Regions from separate parts of the Pseudomonas sp. PvP027 genome, predicted to be linked through region 2. Evidence: predicted binding sites of a transcription regulator. Region 2 holds the regulator's gene; the other holds the start of a gene.

Region 1 (7,927 bases), 1.9 Mb from region 2:
GACAGGGCGGTCAGGTCCAGGTGACGCGGTTTGGCCAGGCCGCCGACTTCGTTCTGTTGCGGCAGCAGATACGAGCACAACCGTGCCATCGGGGCCACGGTAGGCAACATGATCAGGCAGCGCACCGTGTTGTAGAGCAGGTGAAAGCCGATGACCAGTTCCTGCGGGCTAAAGCCCAGCGTGTCGATCCACGCAACCAACGGATCGAGCACCGGAAAGATCAGCAGCAGGCCGAGCAGTTTGTACAGCAGACTGCCCAGCGCCACCTGCCGCCCGGCAACGTTCTGCATGCTGGTACTGAGAAAGGCCAGCAGACCGCTGCCGATGTTGGCGCCGATCACCAGGCCGATCGCCACCGGCAAGCCAATGACTTCAGTACCCGCCAGGGTCGCCGTCAGCAGCACTGCCGCCAGGCTGGAATAGGAGATCAGCGCGAACATGGCGCCCACCAGCGCATCCAGCAGCAGGTCGCCGGTCAGCGAGGCGAACAGCACCTTGACCCCTGCAGCCTGGGTGATCGGTGCGGCGGCCTCGACGATCAGCTGCAAGGCCAGCACGATCAGGCCCAGGCCGATACCGACCCGCCCCAGTTGACCGGCACGGGTCTGCTTGCGCGACAGGAAGAACACCACGCCGAGGAAAATCAGCAACGGCGATAGCCATGACAGATCGAAGGTCAGGACGCGGGACATCAGGGCGGTGCCGACATCGGCGCCGAGCATGATCACCAGCGCAGGCGTCAGCGTCATCAACCCCTGGCCGACAAACGATGTCACCAGCATGGCGGTGGCATTGCTGCTCTGCACCAGCGCCGTCACCAGAATGCCAGCGATGAACGCAAGCGGTCGTTTGGACATGTTCTGGCTGAGCACACGACGAAGTTGTGTACCGTAAACACGAAGGATGCCAGTGCGCACGATATGCGTGCCCCAGATCAGCAGGGCGACGGCAGACAGCAAATCGAGCAGGGTCAGCATGCGAAAAGCCCCCTGAGGTTTGCCCATACAGGCGATGAATTGAAAGATGCAGCGTGTAGCGAGCGGGGATGGGTGAAACGCTCCACTAAGCTTTTAGTCGGCCATGGGCCTTGGCGCCAGCATCGCACAGCGCGGATTTCATTGAAATAAAAGTGTCATAAATCAACACCCCATTCGCATCACGCTCCTCATCCTCCAGCTTGGGAATGCAGTGCTGAACACGCTGTGTACGGTGTTGAGCATAACGCATGGATGGGTGACGCAGAGCGTCCGGAACGGCATACCCACGCGGAGCATGGGTACGATGAGTGTCCTTGAGAGCACTTATCGTTCCTCACGCTCCAGCGTGGGAATGCCTTGCGTGACGCACCGCGTCACAACTCTGCGCCGCGCCACACACTCAGGATCGAACGCAGAGCGTTCGGAACGGCATACCCACGCGGAGCATGGGTACGATGAGTGTCCTTGAGAGCACTTATCGTTCCTCACGCTCCAGCGTGGGAATGCATTTCGTGACGCTCTGCGTCACAGGTCTGAGTCGCGCCGCCTGTTCAGGATAGGACGCAGAGCGTCTGGAACGGCATACCCACGCGGAGCATGGGTAGGATGGTGTCGTTGAGAGCACTTATCGTTCCTCACGCTCCAGCGTGGGAATGCATTTCGTGACGCTCCGCGTCACAGGTCTGAGTCGCGCCGTCTGTTCAGGATAGGACGCAGAGCGTCCAGAACGGCATACCCACGCGGAGCATGGGTACGATGAGTGTCCTTGAGAGCACTTATCGTTCCTCACGCTCCAGCGTGGGAATGCCTTGCGTGACGCACCGCGTCACAACTCTGCGCCGCGCCACACACTCAGGATCGAACGCAGAGCGTTCGGAACGGCATACCCACGCGGAGCATGGGTACGATGAGTGTCCTTGAGAGCACTTATCGTTCCTCACGCTCCAGCGTGGGAATGCATTTCGTGACGCTCTGCGTCACAGGTCTGAGTCGCGCCGCCTGTTCAGGATAGGACGCAGAGCGTCTGGAACGGCATACCCACGCGGAGCATGGGTAGGATGGTGTCGTTGAGAGCACTTATCGTTCCTCACGCTCCAGCGTGGGAATGCATTTCGTGACGCTCCGCGTCACAACTCTGCGCCGCGCCGTCTGTTCAGGATAGGACGCAGAGCGTCACGAACGGCATACCCACGCGGAGCATGGGTAGGATGGTGTCGTTGAGAGCACTTATCGTTCCTCACGCTCCAGCGTGGGAATGCCTTGCGTGACGCTCCGCGTCACAACCCTGCGCGGCGCCACACACTCAGGATCGGACGCAGAGCGTCCGGAATGGCATACCCACGCAGAGCATGGGTACGATGGTGTTCTTGAGCGCTCTTATCGTTCCCCGAAGCAGAGCTGCTACGGCACGATAGTCGTGAGCCCTCAATCAGCCATCAACGGAACCGGTCAACCTCGTGACGCAGTTCTGTCGCCAGACCATTCAGCTCCTGGGCGGTGATGGCGAGGTTGGACATGACCTGGCGCTGTTCGCTGTTGGCCATGGCGATGCTTTGCAGGTTGCTGCTGAGCATGGTCGCGGTGCTGCTTTGCTCCTGGGTTGCGGTGGTGATGGCGGCGAACTGGTGACCGGCCGAGCGGCTTTGCTCGTCGATCTGGGCCAGCGCGGAGGCCACTTTGGCGTTCAGCGACAAGCCTTCCTGCATCAGCGTATTGCCCTGCTGCATGGTGGTGATGGCGTTGCCGGTTTCCTGCTGGATGCTGGCGATCATGCCGGAAATCTCGTCCGTGGCTTCACGGGTGCGCGAGGCCAGGCTGCGGACTTCGTCAGCCACCACGGCAAAGCCGCGACCTTGTTCACCGGCACGCGCGGCCTCGATGGCAGCGTTGAGCGCGAGCAGGTTGGTCTGGTCGGCAATCGAGGTAATCACCCCGACGATGCTGCCGATTTCCTGGGAGCGCTGACCCAGCGTGTCGATGACTTTCGCGGTGCTGCTCAGCGAAGTGGCGATCTGTTGCAGCGACGAAGACGCCTCTTCCATCGAAGTACGACCGATGCGCGTCTGCTGGGCATTTTCCTGGGCCAGACGTTCGGTATTGCCCATGTTGTCAGCGATGTTCATCGACGTGGCGCTGAACTCTTCGACGGCACCGGCCATGCTGGTGATCTCGCCGGATTGCTGCTCCATGCCCTCGAACGCGCCACCCGACAGGCCGGACAATGCGTTGGCACGACTGCTGACTTCCTGCGCTGCAGTACGAATATGCGCCACCATCGATGACAGTGCTTCGCTCATCTTGTTGAAGCTGCCCGACAACTGCCCGATCTCGTCATTGCTGGTCACATTCAGGCGTACGCTGAGGTCGCCCGCACCCAGTGCATCGGCCTGGCGTACCAGTTCGGACAGCGGACGCAGCTTGCTGCGCAGCAGCCAGATGGCGCTGATCACCGCGATAATCATGGCCAGCAGACTGCCGATCGCCAGTTGCGTGCCGACGTGCCAGGTCACTTCGCTGATTTCCTTGCGCGGCATGCTGGCGATGACGGTCCAGGGGCCACCAGCGAACGGCTGGCCGACGCTGTAATAGTTGTCATCACCGTCATTCCAGAACTGCGCCTTGCCCGGTTTGCTGGCGAGCTCTGCAACTGACTTGGCGGCACCGTCGAGGGATTTGACGCCTGCCGGTGGAACCAGCCAGGTGCCCTTGTCGTCGAGCAGTGCCAGCGAACCGGTAGAGCCGATACGGAAGCTCTTGAGGTTATCGAACTGGGTCTTCTGCGCATCGGTGTAATCGAACCCTACGAACAGCGCCGCAATGATCTTGCCGCTGCTGTCGCGGACCGGGCTGTACTGGGTCATGTAATAACGATCGAACAACACCGCTTTGCCGACATAGCTCTGACCGGCCATCAGGCGCTCGTAGGCTGCGCCCTTGCGGTCCAGCACGGTGCCGATGGCGCGCGTGCCATCCTGCTTGCTCAGGGAGGTGCTGATACGGATGAAGTCGTCGCCGCTGCGCACGAAAATGGTCGCGACGCCGGCGGTCATCGAGCGGAATTCATCGACTTCGGTGAAGTCGTTGTTCAGCGCGGCATCACGCAGGAACAGGCCTGGCGTGGACGTGCCCGCCACCGTGACCGGCTTGTCGGCTTGCAGGCTCAGGCCCTCGGCGAAGCGTTTTTCGAACAGGCCACTCAGGCGCTGAGTGCTGTCGCGCAGCGTGCTGTGGAACGTGTTGAGCTGGTCAGCGAGGAGCCTGGCTTCACTCGACATGTGCTCTTCACGAATGACCAGGTTGGACGCGTCCAGAGACCTCAACGCGAACAGGGTACTACCGCTGATAACCACCGCCAGGATCACGGCCAGAGCAATACCAAGTTGCGAAGCAATTCGGGTACGAGGCTTGGACATAGAGACTCCGTGCCGAATGATTGGAGTCGCCGGGTCCGTGGCTTACCATTCAGCTGATAGATTTAGTTGGTGTTTTTACGCTATTTGAACGAGCAATCTTCAAGCAATGCTTCGGCCACCAAGGTCGTTACTTGAGAGTGGAGCGTGACATTTACAGATGATGGCAGTTCAATATTAAACTAAATTTTAATAGAGTACTTCAACTAACGGCAACTGCATGGCGCCCACCTCTGCCTGAAGAAAATCGCTGAGGCGTCGCAACCGCTCTGCGCCGGGCCTTGTACGCGGCCAAACCAGATAATAGTTTTCGCCACTGAACACCGCCGTTCGCCACGGCAGGCTCAGACGGGCCTGCGCTACGTCCTCGGCGACCATCAGCAGGTCGCCCATCGACACACCGTAGCCACGTGCTGCGGCAATCATGCCCAACTCCAGGGTGTCGAATACCTGCCCGCCTTTGAGCGACACCTGATCGGCCAGACCCATGCGGTTCAGCCAGGTGCGCCAGTCACGACGATCAGGGGTGGGATGCAGCAACTCAGCTTTTGCCAGCCGTTCGACGTTCCATGGCGGGTCCTGCAACAAAGTGGGCGCACCGACCGGAATCAGCATCTCGGGAAACAGTAATGTGGCTTCCCAGTCAGACGGGAAATGCCCCTGGCTGAGCAGAATCGCGCAGTCAAACGGCTCCTGGGTAAAGTCCACCGCATCGATTTCCATCCAGGCGCTGGTCAGTTGCACTTCATTGCCCACCTGCAGATGACGGAAGCGACTGAGCCGCGCGAGCAGCCAGCGCATGGTCAGGGTCGACGGGGCTTTCATGCGCAGAATGCCCTCTTCGGTCTGCAAGGTGCTGCAGGCTCGTTCCAGTGCCAGGAAGCCATCGCGTACGCCGGGCAACAACGCGCGTGCCGATTCGGTGAGCTGCAAGTTGCGTCCGTTGCGCTGAAACAAGCGACAGGCAAAGTGCTCTTCCAGCGTGCGGATGTGACGGCTTACTGCACTCTGGGTGATCGAAAGTTCCTCGGCCGCGCGGGTAAACGAGGTATGCCGCGCAGCCGCTTCAAAAGCCCTTAGTGCATAAAGAGGAGGGAGACTGCGAGGCATGGGGCGCTTCCTGCGGAAGATAGACGGCTACTTTACTGCAAATGCTGCAATTTGCTTCAGATGAGTTTTAGTCATGCTGAGCATCGGATTTATCGTTTTGTGTTTAGTCGGGCAACTGCCCAGAATACGTCGCTCAATCGTCCTTTCGCCGTAGAGCACCGCCACCATGCAGCATTCCGCCCTCAAAGAACTCTGGATCATCCTGCGCCTGGCGGGGCCGCTGATTGCGTCGCAGATGGCGCACATGCTGATGGTGTTCACCGACACCGTGATGATGGGCAAGATCGGCCCGGAGGCCCTGGCGGGCGGTGGCCTGGGCGCTGCCACGTACAGCTTCGTGTCGTTCTTTTGCGTCGGCGTGATGGCTGCAGTGGGCACGCTGGTCTCGATTCGTCACGGCGCCGGCGACACCGAGGGCGCGACCCGTCTGACCCAGGCCGGTCTGTGGCTGGCCTGGGGCATGGCGCTGGTTGCCGCGTTGTTGCTGTGGAACCTCGAACCCATCCTGTTGCAGTTCGGTCAGGCCGAAGCCAACGTGCACATGGCTGCTCAATTTCTGATCACCCTGCCCTTTGCCCTGCCCGGCCTGCTCAGCTTCATGGCATTGCGCGGCTTCACCAGCGCACTGGGGCGCGCGGGGCCGGTGATGACTATTAGCCTGGCCGGTGCGGCAGCAAACTTTGTGCTCAATTACGCATTGATCCATCAATGGCTGGGGCTACCCAACCTGGGGTTGATGGGCATCGGGCTGGTCACCGCGATCGTCACCAACTGCATGGCCCTCGCGCTGGCTCTGCATATCAGGTGGCATCCGGCCTACGCGGCGTATCCGATCAGAAAGGGGCTTTCGAAACTGTCACGCAGTCACCTGGGCGAGCTGTGGCGGCTCGGTTTGCCGATTGGCGGCACCTATGCAGTGGAAGTCGGGCTGTTCACCTTTGCGGCGTTCTGCATGGGGGCGATGGGCAGTACGCAGATGGCGGCGCACCAGATTGCCCTGCAGACCGTGTCCATGGCGTTCATGGTTCCGGTGGGGATGTCCTACGCGGTCACCATGCGTATCGGCCAGCATTATGGTGCGGGCAACCTGTTGATGGTGCGCATGGCCGGTCGTCTGGGCATCGGTTTTGGCGGCTGTGTGATGCTGATGTTCGGGATGCTGTTCTGGCTGGCACCGCATCTGGTCATCGGTCTGTTTCTGGATATCAACGACCCGGCGTTTGCCGAGATCGTCGTACTGGCCACAAAACTGCTGGCCATTGCCGCCCTGTTCGAGTTTTTCGACGGCACCCAGACCATTGCCATGGGCGCCATTCGTGGGCTCAAGGATGCACGCACCACCTTCCTGATCGGCCTGGGCTGTTACTGGCTGATCGCTGCGCCTGCCGCGTGGTTGCTCGGCTTCTCTACCGATGCCGGCGCTTCAGGCGTGTGGTGGGGGCTGGCACTGGGCCTGTTCTGCTCGGCCGTGGCGCTGACCTACGCGTTTGAATGGAAGACTGCTCGTCTGTTGCGCCAGGACGCAGCCGGGGTGGCGGTGCCGGGCTGATCCGGCGCACCGTCACCCGGATCTGGAGGTGTCTGCGTGCGCAGTTTCCGAGCGTAGATAGGTCACCAGTTCTTCCACCGGCAGCGGCCTGCTGATCAGATAGCCTTGCACCTGATTGCAGCCGAAACTGCGCAGCAACTCCAGTTGCCCGGCGGTTTCCACACCCTCGGCGACCACTTCCAGGTTCAGGTTGTGCGCCAGAGTGATCATGGCGTTGACCAGCTTGCGGTTCTCTTCGCGTAGCTCCATCTGCGCGACAAAGCCCATGTCGATCTTGAGCAGCGCGATGGGCAGGCTGTTGAGGTGCATGAACGACGAGTAGCCGGTGCCGAAGTCATCCAGCGAAAAGCGCACGCCCAGTTGCCGCAATGCATCCATGGTCTGCCTGACCTGCTCGCTGCGTCGCATGACCGCGGTTTCGGTCAGCTCGAACTCCAGCCAGCGCGCGTCGACATCGTGTTCCGCGATCAGGCGATTCAAGGTCGGCAGCAACTGGCTGTCCTGAAACTGCCGGAACGACAGGTTGATCGCCATGTGCAGCGGGGCAAAGCCTTGTTCTCGCAGGGCCTGCATGTCACGCAGAGCGCGGAAGATGACCCAGTAGCCGAGCGGCACGATCAGGCCGCTTTGCTCGGCCAGTGGCACGAATTCGCTGGGCGGCAGCAGCCCGCGTTCCTGATGGCGCCAGCGCACCAGCGCTTCCAGGCCGACGATACGCCCGCTGTCCAGGCACAGACGCGGCTGGTAATGCAGTTCCAGCTCATCGCGGCGCAAGGCGCGTCGCAGTTCACCTTCCAGATCGGCGAGGCTGCGGGCGTTGCGGTTGATACGCTCGTCGAACAGGTGGTAAGTACAGCCCTGCATGCTCTTGGCCTGACGCA
Region 2 (7,927 bases):
GTTTGCTGGTGAACAATTTCTGGGAGCTGGCCAACGGGCTGGGCTGGGTGCTGAGCTCCGGTCTGCGACTGGTATTGCCTGCGATCACCGCGCTGCTGATCATCAACATCGCCTTTGGCGTCATGACTCGCGCCGCACCGCAACTCAACATCTTCTCCATCGGCTTCCCGCTTACGCTGGTGTTGGGCATGGTCATTCTATGGATGACCATGGGCGACATTCTCAATCAGTATCAACCGATCGCTACGCAGGGATTGCAGGCGTTGCGCGACATGGTGAGGGCTCGTTGAATGGCAGAAAACGAGAATGGCCAGGACAAGACAGAAGACCCCACGGAAAAAAAGGTCAAGGACGCACGGGCTGACGGCCAGATCGCGCGCTCCAAGGAGCTGACCACGCTGGTGGTGATGCTGATGGGGGCGGGCGGGTTACTGATGTTCGGCTCTGATATCGCCCTGATGATGTCCGAGCTGATGCGTGACAATTTCACGATATCCCGTGAAACCCTGATGGATCAGTCCTATATGGGCAAGGCGCTGCTCAGTTCCGGTATGCACGCGCTGATAGTGGTCCTGCCGTTCCTGATCGCCATGCTGGTTGCCGCACTGGTGGGGCCGATCATGCTCGGCGGCTGGCTGTTCGCAACCAAATCGTTGATGCCCAAGTTCAGCCGCATGAACCCGGCGGCAGGGCTCAAGCGCATGTTCTCGCCGCATGCGCTGGTTGAGTTGCTCAAGTCCTTCGGAAAATTCCTGATCATTCTGGCAGTGGCGCTGGTGGTTCTGAACAATGAGCGCAAGGACCTGGTCGCGATTGCTCACGAGCCGCTCGAGCAGGCCATGATCCACAGCCTGATGGTGGTGGGCTGGAGCAGCTTCTGGATGGCGTGTGGCCTGATATTCATCGCGGCGGCGGATGTGCCGTTCGTGTTGTATGAAGCGCACAAGAAGCTGCTGATGACCAAGCAGGAAGTGCGCGACGAGCACAAGAACAGCGAGGGCAGCCCGGAGATCAAGCAGCGCATTCGCCAGTTGCAGCGTGAAATGTCCCAGCGGCGCATGATGGCCTCGGTTCCCGAGGCCGACGTGATCATCACCAACCCGACCCACTTCGCCGTTGCCCTCAAATACGATCCCGAGCAGGGCGGGGCGCCGATGCTGCTGGCCAAGGGCACTGATCTGGTCGCGCTGAAAATTCGCGAAATCGGCGCGCATAACGAAATCCTGATTCTGGAGTCCGCAGCACTGGCGCGCTCTATCTACTACAGCACCGAGCTTGATCAGGAAATCCCCGCCGGCCTGTATCTGGCAGTTGCCCAGGTGCTGGCCTACGTCTACCAGATCCGCCAGTTCCGCGCCGGTCAGGGCAAGCGCCCCGACCCTCTGGGCGACATCAAGATCCCTCCCGACCTGCAGCGCGATGCGTAGCCCGCACCTGGGCGTGTGGTGCGGCGCAGATTTGTGACGCAGAGCGTCATCCACGGCATTCCCACGCTGGAGCGTGAGGAACCAGGTGTTCATGAAGACACCTATCGTGCCCATGCTCCGCGTGGGCACGCCGTTCCGGACGCTCCGCGTCCGCTTTTGCTCAGGTAAACGAGCAGATTTCTGACTGTGCTCAGCACACCGGTTTTACGTTACCTCCGTCTCTAAAGCCTTGCCGCCACTGGCTTTGTAAAAGTTGGACAGCTTTTTGCAACAGGGTCGTTACAGGTCGCCATCGGCGTCAATGTTTTGATCTAGTGCGCAGGTAACGAATCAGTGGATCGCTCTCAATTACTCAGTAGCGCACGCAGCAATATCACCGGCCTCGGCCGTGGTCAGTTGGGCGTTCCGTTGTTGTTGCTGGTCATGATGGCAATGATGATGTTGCCTATGCCACCGTTCCTGCTGGACGTGTTCTTCACGTTCAACATCGCACTGTCCATCGTCGTGCTGCTGGTGTGCGTGTACGCCCTGCGGCCGCTGGACTTCTCGGTATTTCCGACCATTCTCCTGGTAGCCACGTTGCTGCGTCTGGCGCTTAACGTCGCTTCCACTCGGGTGGTCATGCTTCACGGTCAGGACGGCCACGCCGCTGCAGGCAAAGTGATTCAGGCCTTCGGTGAAGTGGTGATCGGTGGTAACTACGTCGTCGGTATCGTGGTGTTCGCGATTCTGATGATCATCAACTTCGTGGTAATCACCAAGGGTGCCGGCCGTATTTCCGAGGTGAGCGCGCGCTTCACCCTCGACGCAATGCCCGGCAAACAGATGGCGATCGACGCCGACCTCAACGCCGGCCTCATCGATCAGCCGGAAGCCAAGCGCCGCCGTGCCGAAGTCGCCCAGGAAGCCGAGTTCTACGGTTCCATGGACGGTGCCAGTAAATTCGTGCGCGGCGATGCGATTGCCGGTCTGCTGATTCTGTTCATCAACCTGATTGGCGGCATGCTGGTCGGTATCCTGCAACACAACATGACCTTCGCCGATGCAGGCCGCGTTTACACCCTGCTGACCATTGGTGACGGTTTGGTGGCGCAATTGCCATCACTGCTGTTGTCCACCGCCGCAGCGATCATGGTGACCCGTGCTTCCGGTTCGGAAGAGATGGGCAAACTGATCAATCGTCAGATGTTCGCCTCGCCGAAGGCACTGGCGGTTTCGGCCGCGATCATGATCGTGATGGGACTGGTGCCGGGCATGCCGCACTTCTCCTTCATCAGCCTCGGCCTGGTGGCTGCAGGCGGCGCGTATCTTCTCTGGAAGAAAGAAAACCAGGTGAAAGTCCAGGCGCTGGCCGAAGTGCAGCGTCAACAGGACCTGCTGCCTTCGCCGACCCGCGCTCAGGACTCCAAGGAGTTGGGTTGGGATGACGTGACGCCCATCGATATCATCGGCCTGGAAGTGGGTTATCGCCTGATTCCGCTGGTGGATCGCAATCAGGGTGGTCAGTTGCTGGCGCGTATCAAGGGTGTGCGCAAGAAGCTCTCGCAAGAACTCGGCTTCCTGATGCCCACTGTGCACATTCGCGACAACCTCGATCTGGCACCCAGCGCCTACCGCCTGACGCTGATGGGCGTGATTCTGGCCGAGGCCGAGATCTACCCGGATCGCGAACTGGCGATCAACCCCGGTCAGGTCTTCGGTACCCTGAACGGCATCACCGCCAGAGACCCGGCGTTTGGTCTGGAAGCCGTGTGGATCGAAATCAGCCAGCGCAGTCAGGCGCAGTCGCTGGGTTACACCGTGGTCGATGCCAGTACCGTAGTGGCAACCCACTTGAACCAGATTCTCTACAAGCATTCGCATGAGCTGATTGGTCATGAGGAAGTCCAGCAATTGATGCAATTGCTGGCCAAAAGCTCGCCCAAGCTGGCTGAAGAGCTGGTGCCTGGCGTGCTGTCGCTGTCCTCTCTGCTCAACGTGCTGCAGGCGCTGCTGGCTGAGCACGTACCTGTGCGGGATATTCGCAGCATTGCAGAGGCTATCGCCAACAACGTCGGGAAGAGTCAAGATACCGCCGCTTTGGTGGCCGCAGTGCGAGTGGGTCTGAGCCGCGCAATCGTCCAAAGCATTGTAGGCGTTGAGCCGGAGCTGCCTGTTATCACTCTGGAGCCAAGGTTGGAACAGATATTGCTCAATAGTTTGCAGAAGGCTGGTCAGGGTCAGGAAGAAGGCGTTCTTCTTGAGCCAAGCATGGCTGAGAAGCTCCAGCGTTCGTTGATTGAGGCCGCCCAGCGTCAGGAGATGCAAGGGATGCCGGTAATTCTTCTGGTAGCAGGGCCTGTCCGGGCCATGCTGTCACGATTTGGACGATTGGCTGTACCGAACATGCATGTTCTGGCGTATCAGGAAATTCCGGACAACAAGCAAGTAACCATCGTAGCGACTGTCGGGCCGAACGGCTGAGGTAGTGAGTCATGCAAGTTAAGCGATTTTTCGCCGCCGATATGCGTCAAGCCATGAAGCTGGTTCGTGATGAGCTGGGCGCGGAAGCGGCCATCATCGGTAACCGGCGCATTGCTGGTGGCGTAGAGCTGACTGCTGCTCTGGATTACAAGCTGTCCGCCCTGGCACCGCGTGTGCCGAACATGGAACTGGAAGACGAGCTGCGCAAGACCCAGTCGCGCATCGTCTCCGCCCAGGCCGAATTGAACAATCGCAGCGACAGCGACGCATCGATCAACCTGCAGCTGTTTTCCGGCAAGCCGGTCAACCCTGCCGATACGCACATCGAACCGACACTCGAAGAGCCGCCGCGTCCATTTGCTTACGCACCGCCGCAGGCCGCCGAGCCTGCCGTTGGCCAGCGCGCCTATGACTCGATGCGCTCCGAATTGAATGGCCTGCGTGAGCTGCTGGAAGTCCAGCTCGGCTCGCTGGCGTGGAACCAGTTGCAGGGCACTCGTCCGCAGCAGGCCAACCTGTGGCGTCGTCTGCAGCGTGTCGGCCTGTCCGGCCCGCTGTCACGCGACTTGTTGTCGATGATTCCGGAGATTGACGAGCCTCGTCAGGCCTGGCGCATGCTGCTGGCGCACCTGGCACGCATGATCGCCGTACCGGAAGTCGAGCCGCTGGAAGAGGGCGGTGTGATTGCGATGGTCGGTCCTGCCGGCATGGGCAAGACCACCACCCTGGCCAAACTGGCAGCACGTTACGTGTTGAAGTACGGTCCGCAGAATATCGCACTGGTCAGCATGGACAGTTTCCGTATCGGCGCGCAGGAGCAGCTCAAGACCCTTGGGCGCATCCTCAACGTTCCGGTCACCCATGTCGATCCCGGCCAGTCTCTGGTTCAGGCGCTGGAACCGCTGCTGCGCAAGCGCGTGGTGCTGATTGATACCGCCGGGCTGCAGGCCAGTGATCCTGCGCTGCGCATGCAGCTGGAAAGCCTCGCCGGTCGCGGCATCAAGTCGCGCAACTATCTGGTACTGGCAACCACCAGCCAGAAGCAGGTGCTGACGGCCGCGTATCACAGTTACAAGCGTTGTGGCCTGGCCGGATGCATTCTGACCAAGCTTGATGAAACTGCCAGCCTTGGTGAAGTCCTGAGCCTGGCGATCAGTCACGAACTACCTGTGGCCTACCTCACGGACGGACCACGCATTCCTGATGACCTGCATACTCCGCGTCGTCATCAGTTGGTAAGCCGCGCTGTGAGTGTGCAGATGCAGGACGAGCCTAGCGAAGAAGCAATGGCTGATATGTTTGCTGACCTCTATCACACCCCTGGCAAGAGAGTGGGTTAAGTGATGGATATTATTGGAATGTCCCTGCGTCAACGGTCTGCCATGCAGTGTTCATTTGCGCATGTGCAGCCCTCGATGTGGTTTCGGTCTACGCAAGACAAGGTAAAGAAATAACATGGGCAGCATGCATCCCGTACAGGTTATCGCTGTGACCGGTGGCAAAGGTGGCGTCGGTAAGACTAACGTGTCAGTGAACCTTTCACTGGCCCTCGCCGAGCTTGGCCGTCGCGTCATGCTGCTGGACGCCGATCTGGGTCTGGCCAATGTCGACGTGCTGCTTGGGCTGACGCCCAAACGCACACTTGCCGATGTCATCGAGGGGCGTTGTGAGTTGCGCGACGTGCTGCTGCAGGGGCCGGGCGGGGTTCGAATCGTACCCGCTGCTTCCGGCACCCAGAGCATGGTGCATCTTTCGCCCGCCCAGCATGCCGGCCTGATCCAGGCGTTCAGCGAGATTGGCGACAACCTCGATGTGCTGGTGATCGATACGGCCGCCGGTATCGGCGAGTCGGTGGTCAGCTTCGTGCGCGCCGCTCAGGAAGTGCTGCTGGTAGTGTGCGACGAGCCCACGTCGATCACCGATGCCTACGCCCTGATCAAACTGCTCAATCGCGACTACGGCATGAACCGCTTCCGGGTGCTGGCCAACATGGCACAGAGCCCGCAGGAAGGGCGCAACCTGTTCGCCAAGCTGACCAAAGTGACGGATCGTTTTCTCGATGTTGCGCTTCAGTATGTAGGTGCCGTGCCGTACGACGAATGCGTACGCAAGGCGGTACAGAAACAGCGCGCCGTTTACGAAGCATTCCCGCGTTCCAAATGTGCACTGGCCTTCAAGGCCATTGCCCAGAAGGTTGATACCTGGCCGTTGCCAGCCAACCCGCGGGGTCATCTCGAGTTCTTCGTTGAGCGACTCGTTCACCAGACCAGTGCAGGGCCTGTGCAATGACTGCGAGCGGCTACCAGATGTACAGCAAGGCGTCCCGTAATTCGCAATACGAGTTGATCGAGCGCTATGCGCCTTTGGTCAAGCGTATCGCTTATCATCTGCTGGCGCGCCTGCCGGCCAGCGTACAGGTCGAGGATCTGATCCAGGCCGGTATGATCGGCCTGCTTGAAGTCTCCACCAAGTATGATTCCACCAAGGGCGCGAGTTTCGAGACCTATGCCGGTATTCGCATCCGTGGTGCGATGCTCGATGAAGTGCGCAAGGGTGACTGGGCGCCACGCTCGGTACACCGCAATACGCGCATGGTCAGTGACGCAATTCGGGCAATTGAAGCTAAAACCGGCCGTGACGCTAAAGATCACGAGGTTGCGGCCGAACTCCAGTTGAGTCTCGATGATTACTACGGGATTTTGAATGACACCTTGGGCAGCCGCCTCTTCAGTTTCGACGACCTGCTGCAGGACGGCGATCATGAAGGGCTGCACGAGGATGGCGCAAGCGGTTCGCTTGAGCCGTCGCGCGACCTGGAAGACGAGCGCTTCCAGGCTGCGTTGGCCGATGCAATTGCCAATCTGCCAGAGCGCGAGCGTCTGGTGTTGGCGCTGTACTACGACGAAGAGCTGAACCTCAAGGAAATCGGAGAGGTTCTTGGGGTCAGCGAATCTCGGGTCAGTCAGTTACACAGCCAGTGCGCAGCTCGTTTGCGAGGGCGTTTGGGGGAGTGGCGAGCGCGTTGACAGGCAACGTGCGGTCTATGGCCGCGCGTTGACTGCAAGCCGGCTGTGCAGAGCGTTACGTGGTAACAGGATGGACCCGTCGGAAGCCTGTCAGGCATTGCCTTGATGGGCTTGTTTCTCAGGTCCTTGCCTGTTGTTGTGCCAAGCCCGTCGTCGTTTCGTACAGCCGGGGGTGTGCTGTGCCAGTATTGAGTGAACAGCGTGTTCAGGTGCTGAACGCGTTAAAGACTGCTTGGAGGTCGAATTGGACAAGAACATGAAAATCCTCATCGTTGATGACTTCTCAACGATGCGGCGGATCATCAAGAACCTTTTGCGTGATCTGGGGTTTACCAACACATCGGAAGCGGATGATGGTCTGACCGCATTGCCGATGCTGCAGAGCGGTGCCTTTGACTTTCTGGTGACGGACTGGAACATGCCTGGCATGTCCGGTATCGATCTGCTGCGCGAAGTCCGCAAGGACGAACGCCTCAAGAGCCTTCCCGTGCTGATGGTCACTGCCGAAGCCAAGCGTGAGCAGATCATTGAAGCTGCCCAGGCCGGGGTGAACGGTTATGTAGTCAAGCCATTCACCGCCCAAGCCCTGAAAGACAAGATCGACAAGATCTTTGAACGCGTCAATAGCTGATGCAAGCCGCGAGGGCGCTATGGATAACAATGATTCGATGGCCGACTTTGAGTCGACCTTAAAGAGACACGCGCAGGAACTTGTCACCAGCCTTGAAAAAGGTCGTTTCGGCGACGCTGTGCAACTGATCCACGAACTCAACCAGACACGCGACCGCGGCCTTTATCAGGAAGTGGGCAAGCTGACTCGTGAGCTGCACAGTGCAATCGTGAACTTTCACATTGATCCGCACATGCCTCAGGCCGAGGAGGTGTCGCAGATCACGGATGCTACCGAACGCCTGTCGTATGTGGTGAGGCTGACCGAGAATGCGGCCAACCGCACCATGGACCTGGTGGAGGAAAGCACGCCGGTCATGAACGGCCTGAGTTCCGACGCCA

What was found. Region 2 encodes FliA, which starts transcription of late flagellar genes. Its sites were predicted from a motif close to CTAAAGTTTNNNNNNNNNNNGCCGNTAA; they were not measured.
Region 1: a site for FliA is predicted at 4,499-4,526, ahead of JOE33_RS13725 (methyl-accepting chemotaxis protein). Genes of this name have one in related genera too.

The regions. Positions count from the first base shown of each region.
Region 1 is NZ_JAFIBK010000001.1:3,234,840-3,242,766, reverse strand. It holds gene JOE33_RS13730 (Na/Pi cotransporter family protein) at 1-977, opposite strand, end outside; gene JOE33_RS13725 (methyl-accepting chemotaxis protein) at 2,414-4,390, opposite strand; gene JOE33_RS13720 (LysR substrate-binding domain-containing protein) at 4,577-5,497, opposite strand; gene JOE33_RS13715 (NorM family multidrug efflux MATE transporter) at 5,664-7,046, shown strand; gene JOE33_RS13710 (bifunctional diguanylate cyclase/phosphodiesterase) at 7,059-7,927, opposite strand, start outside.
Region 2 is NZ_JAFIBK010000001.1:5,160,741-5,168,667, forward strand. It holds gene fliR (flagellar biosynthetic protein FliR) at 1-290, shown strand, start outside; gene flhB (flagellar biosynthesis protein FlhB) at 291-1,427, shown strand; gene flhA (flagellar biosynthesis protein FlhA) at 1,761-3,890, shown strand; gene flhF (flagellar biosynthesis protein FlhF) at 3,902-5,230, shown strand; gene fleN (flagellar synthesis regulator FleN) at 5,346-6,179, shown strand; gene fliA (RNA polymerase sigma factor FliA) at 6,176-6,916, shown strand; gene JOE33_RS22510 (chemotaxis response regulator CheY) at 7,173-7,547, shown strand; gene JOE33_RS22515 (protein phosphatase CheZ) at 7,567-7,927, shown strand, end outside.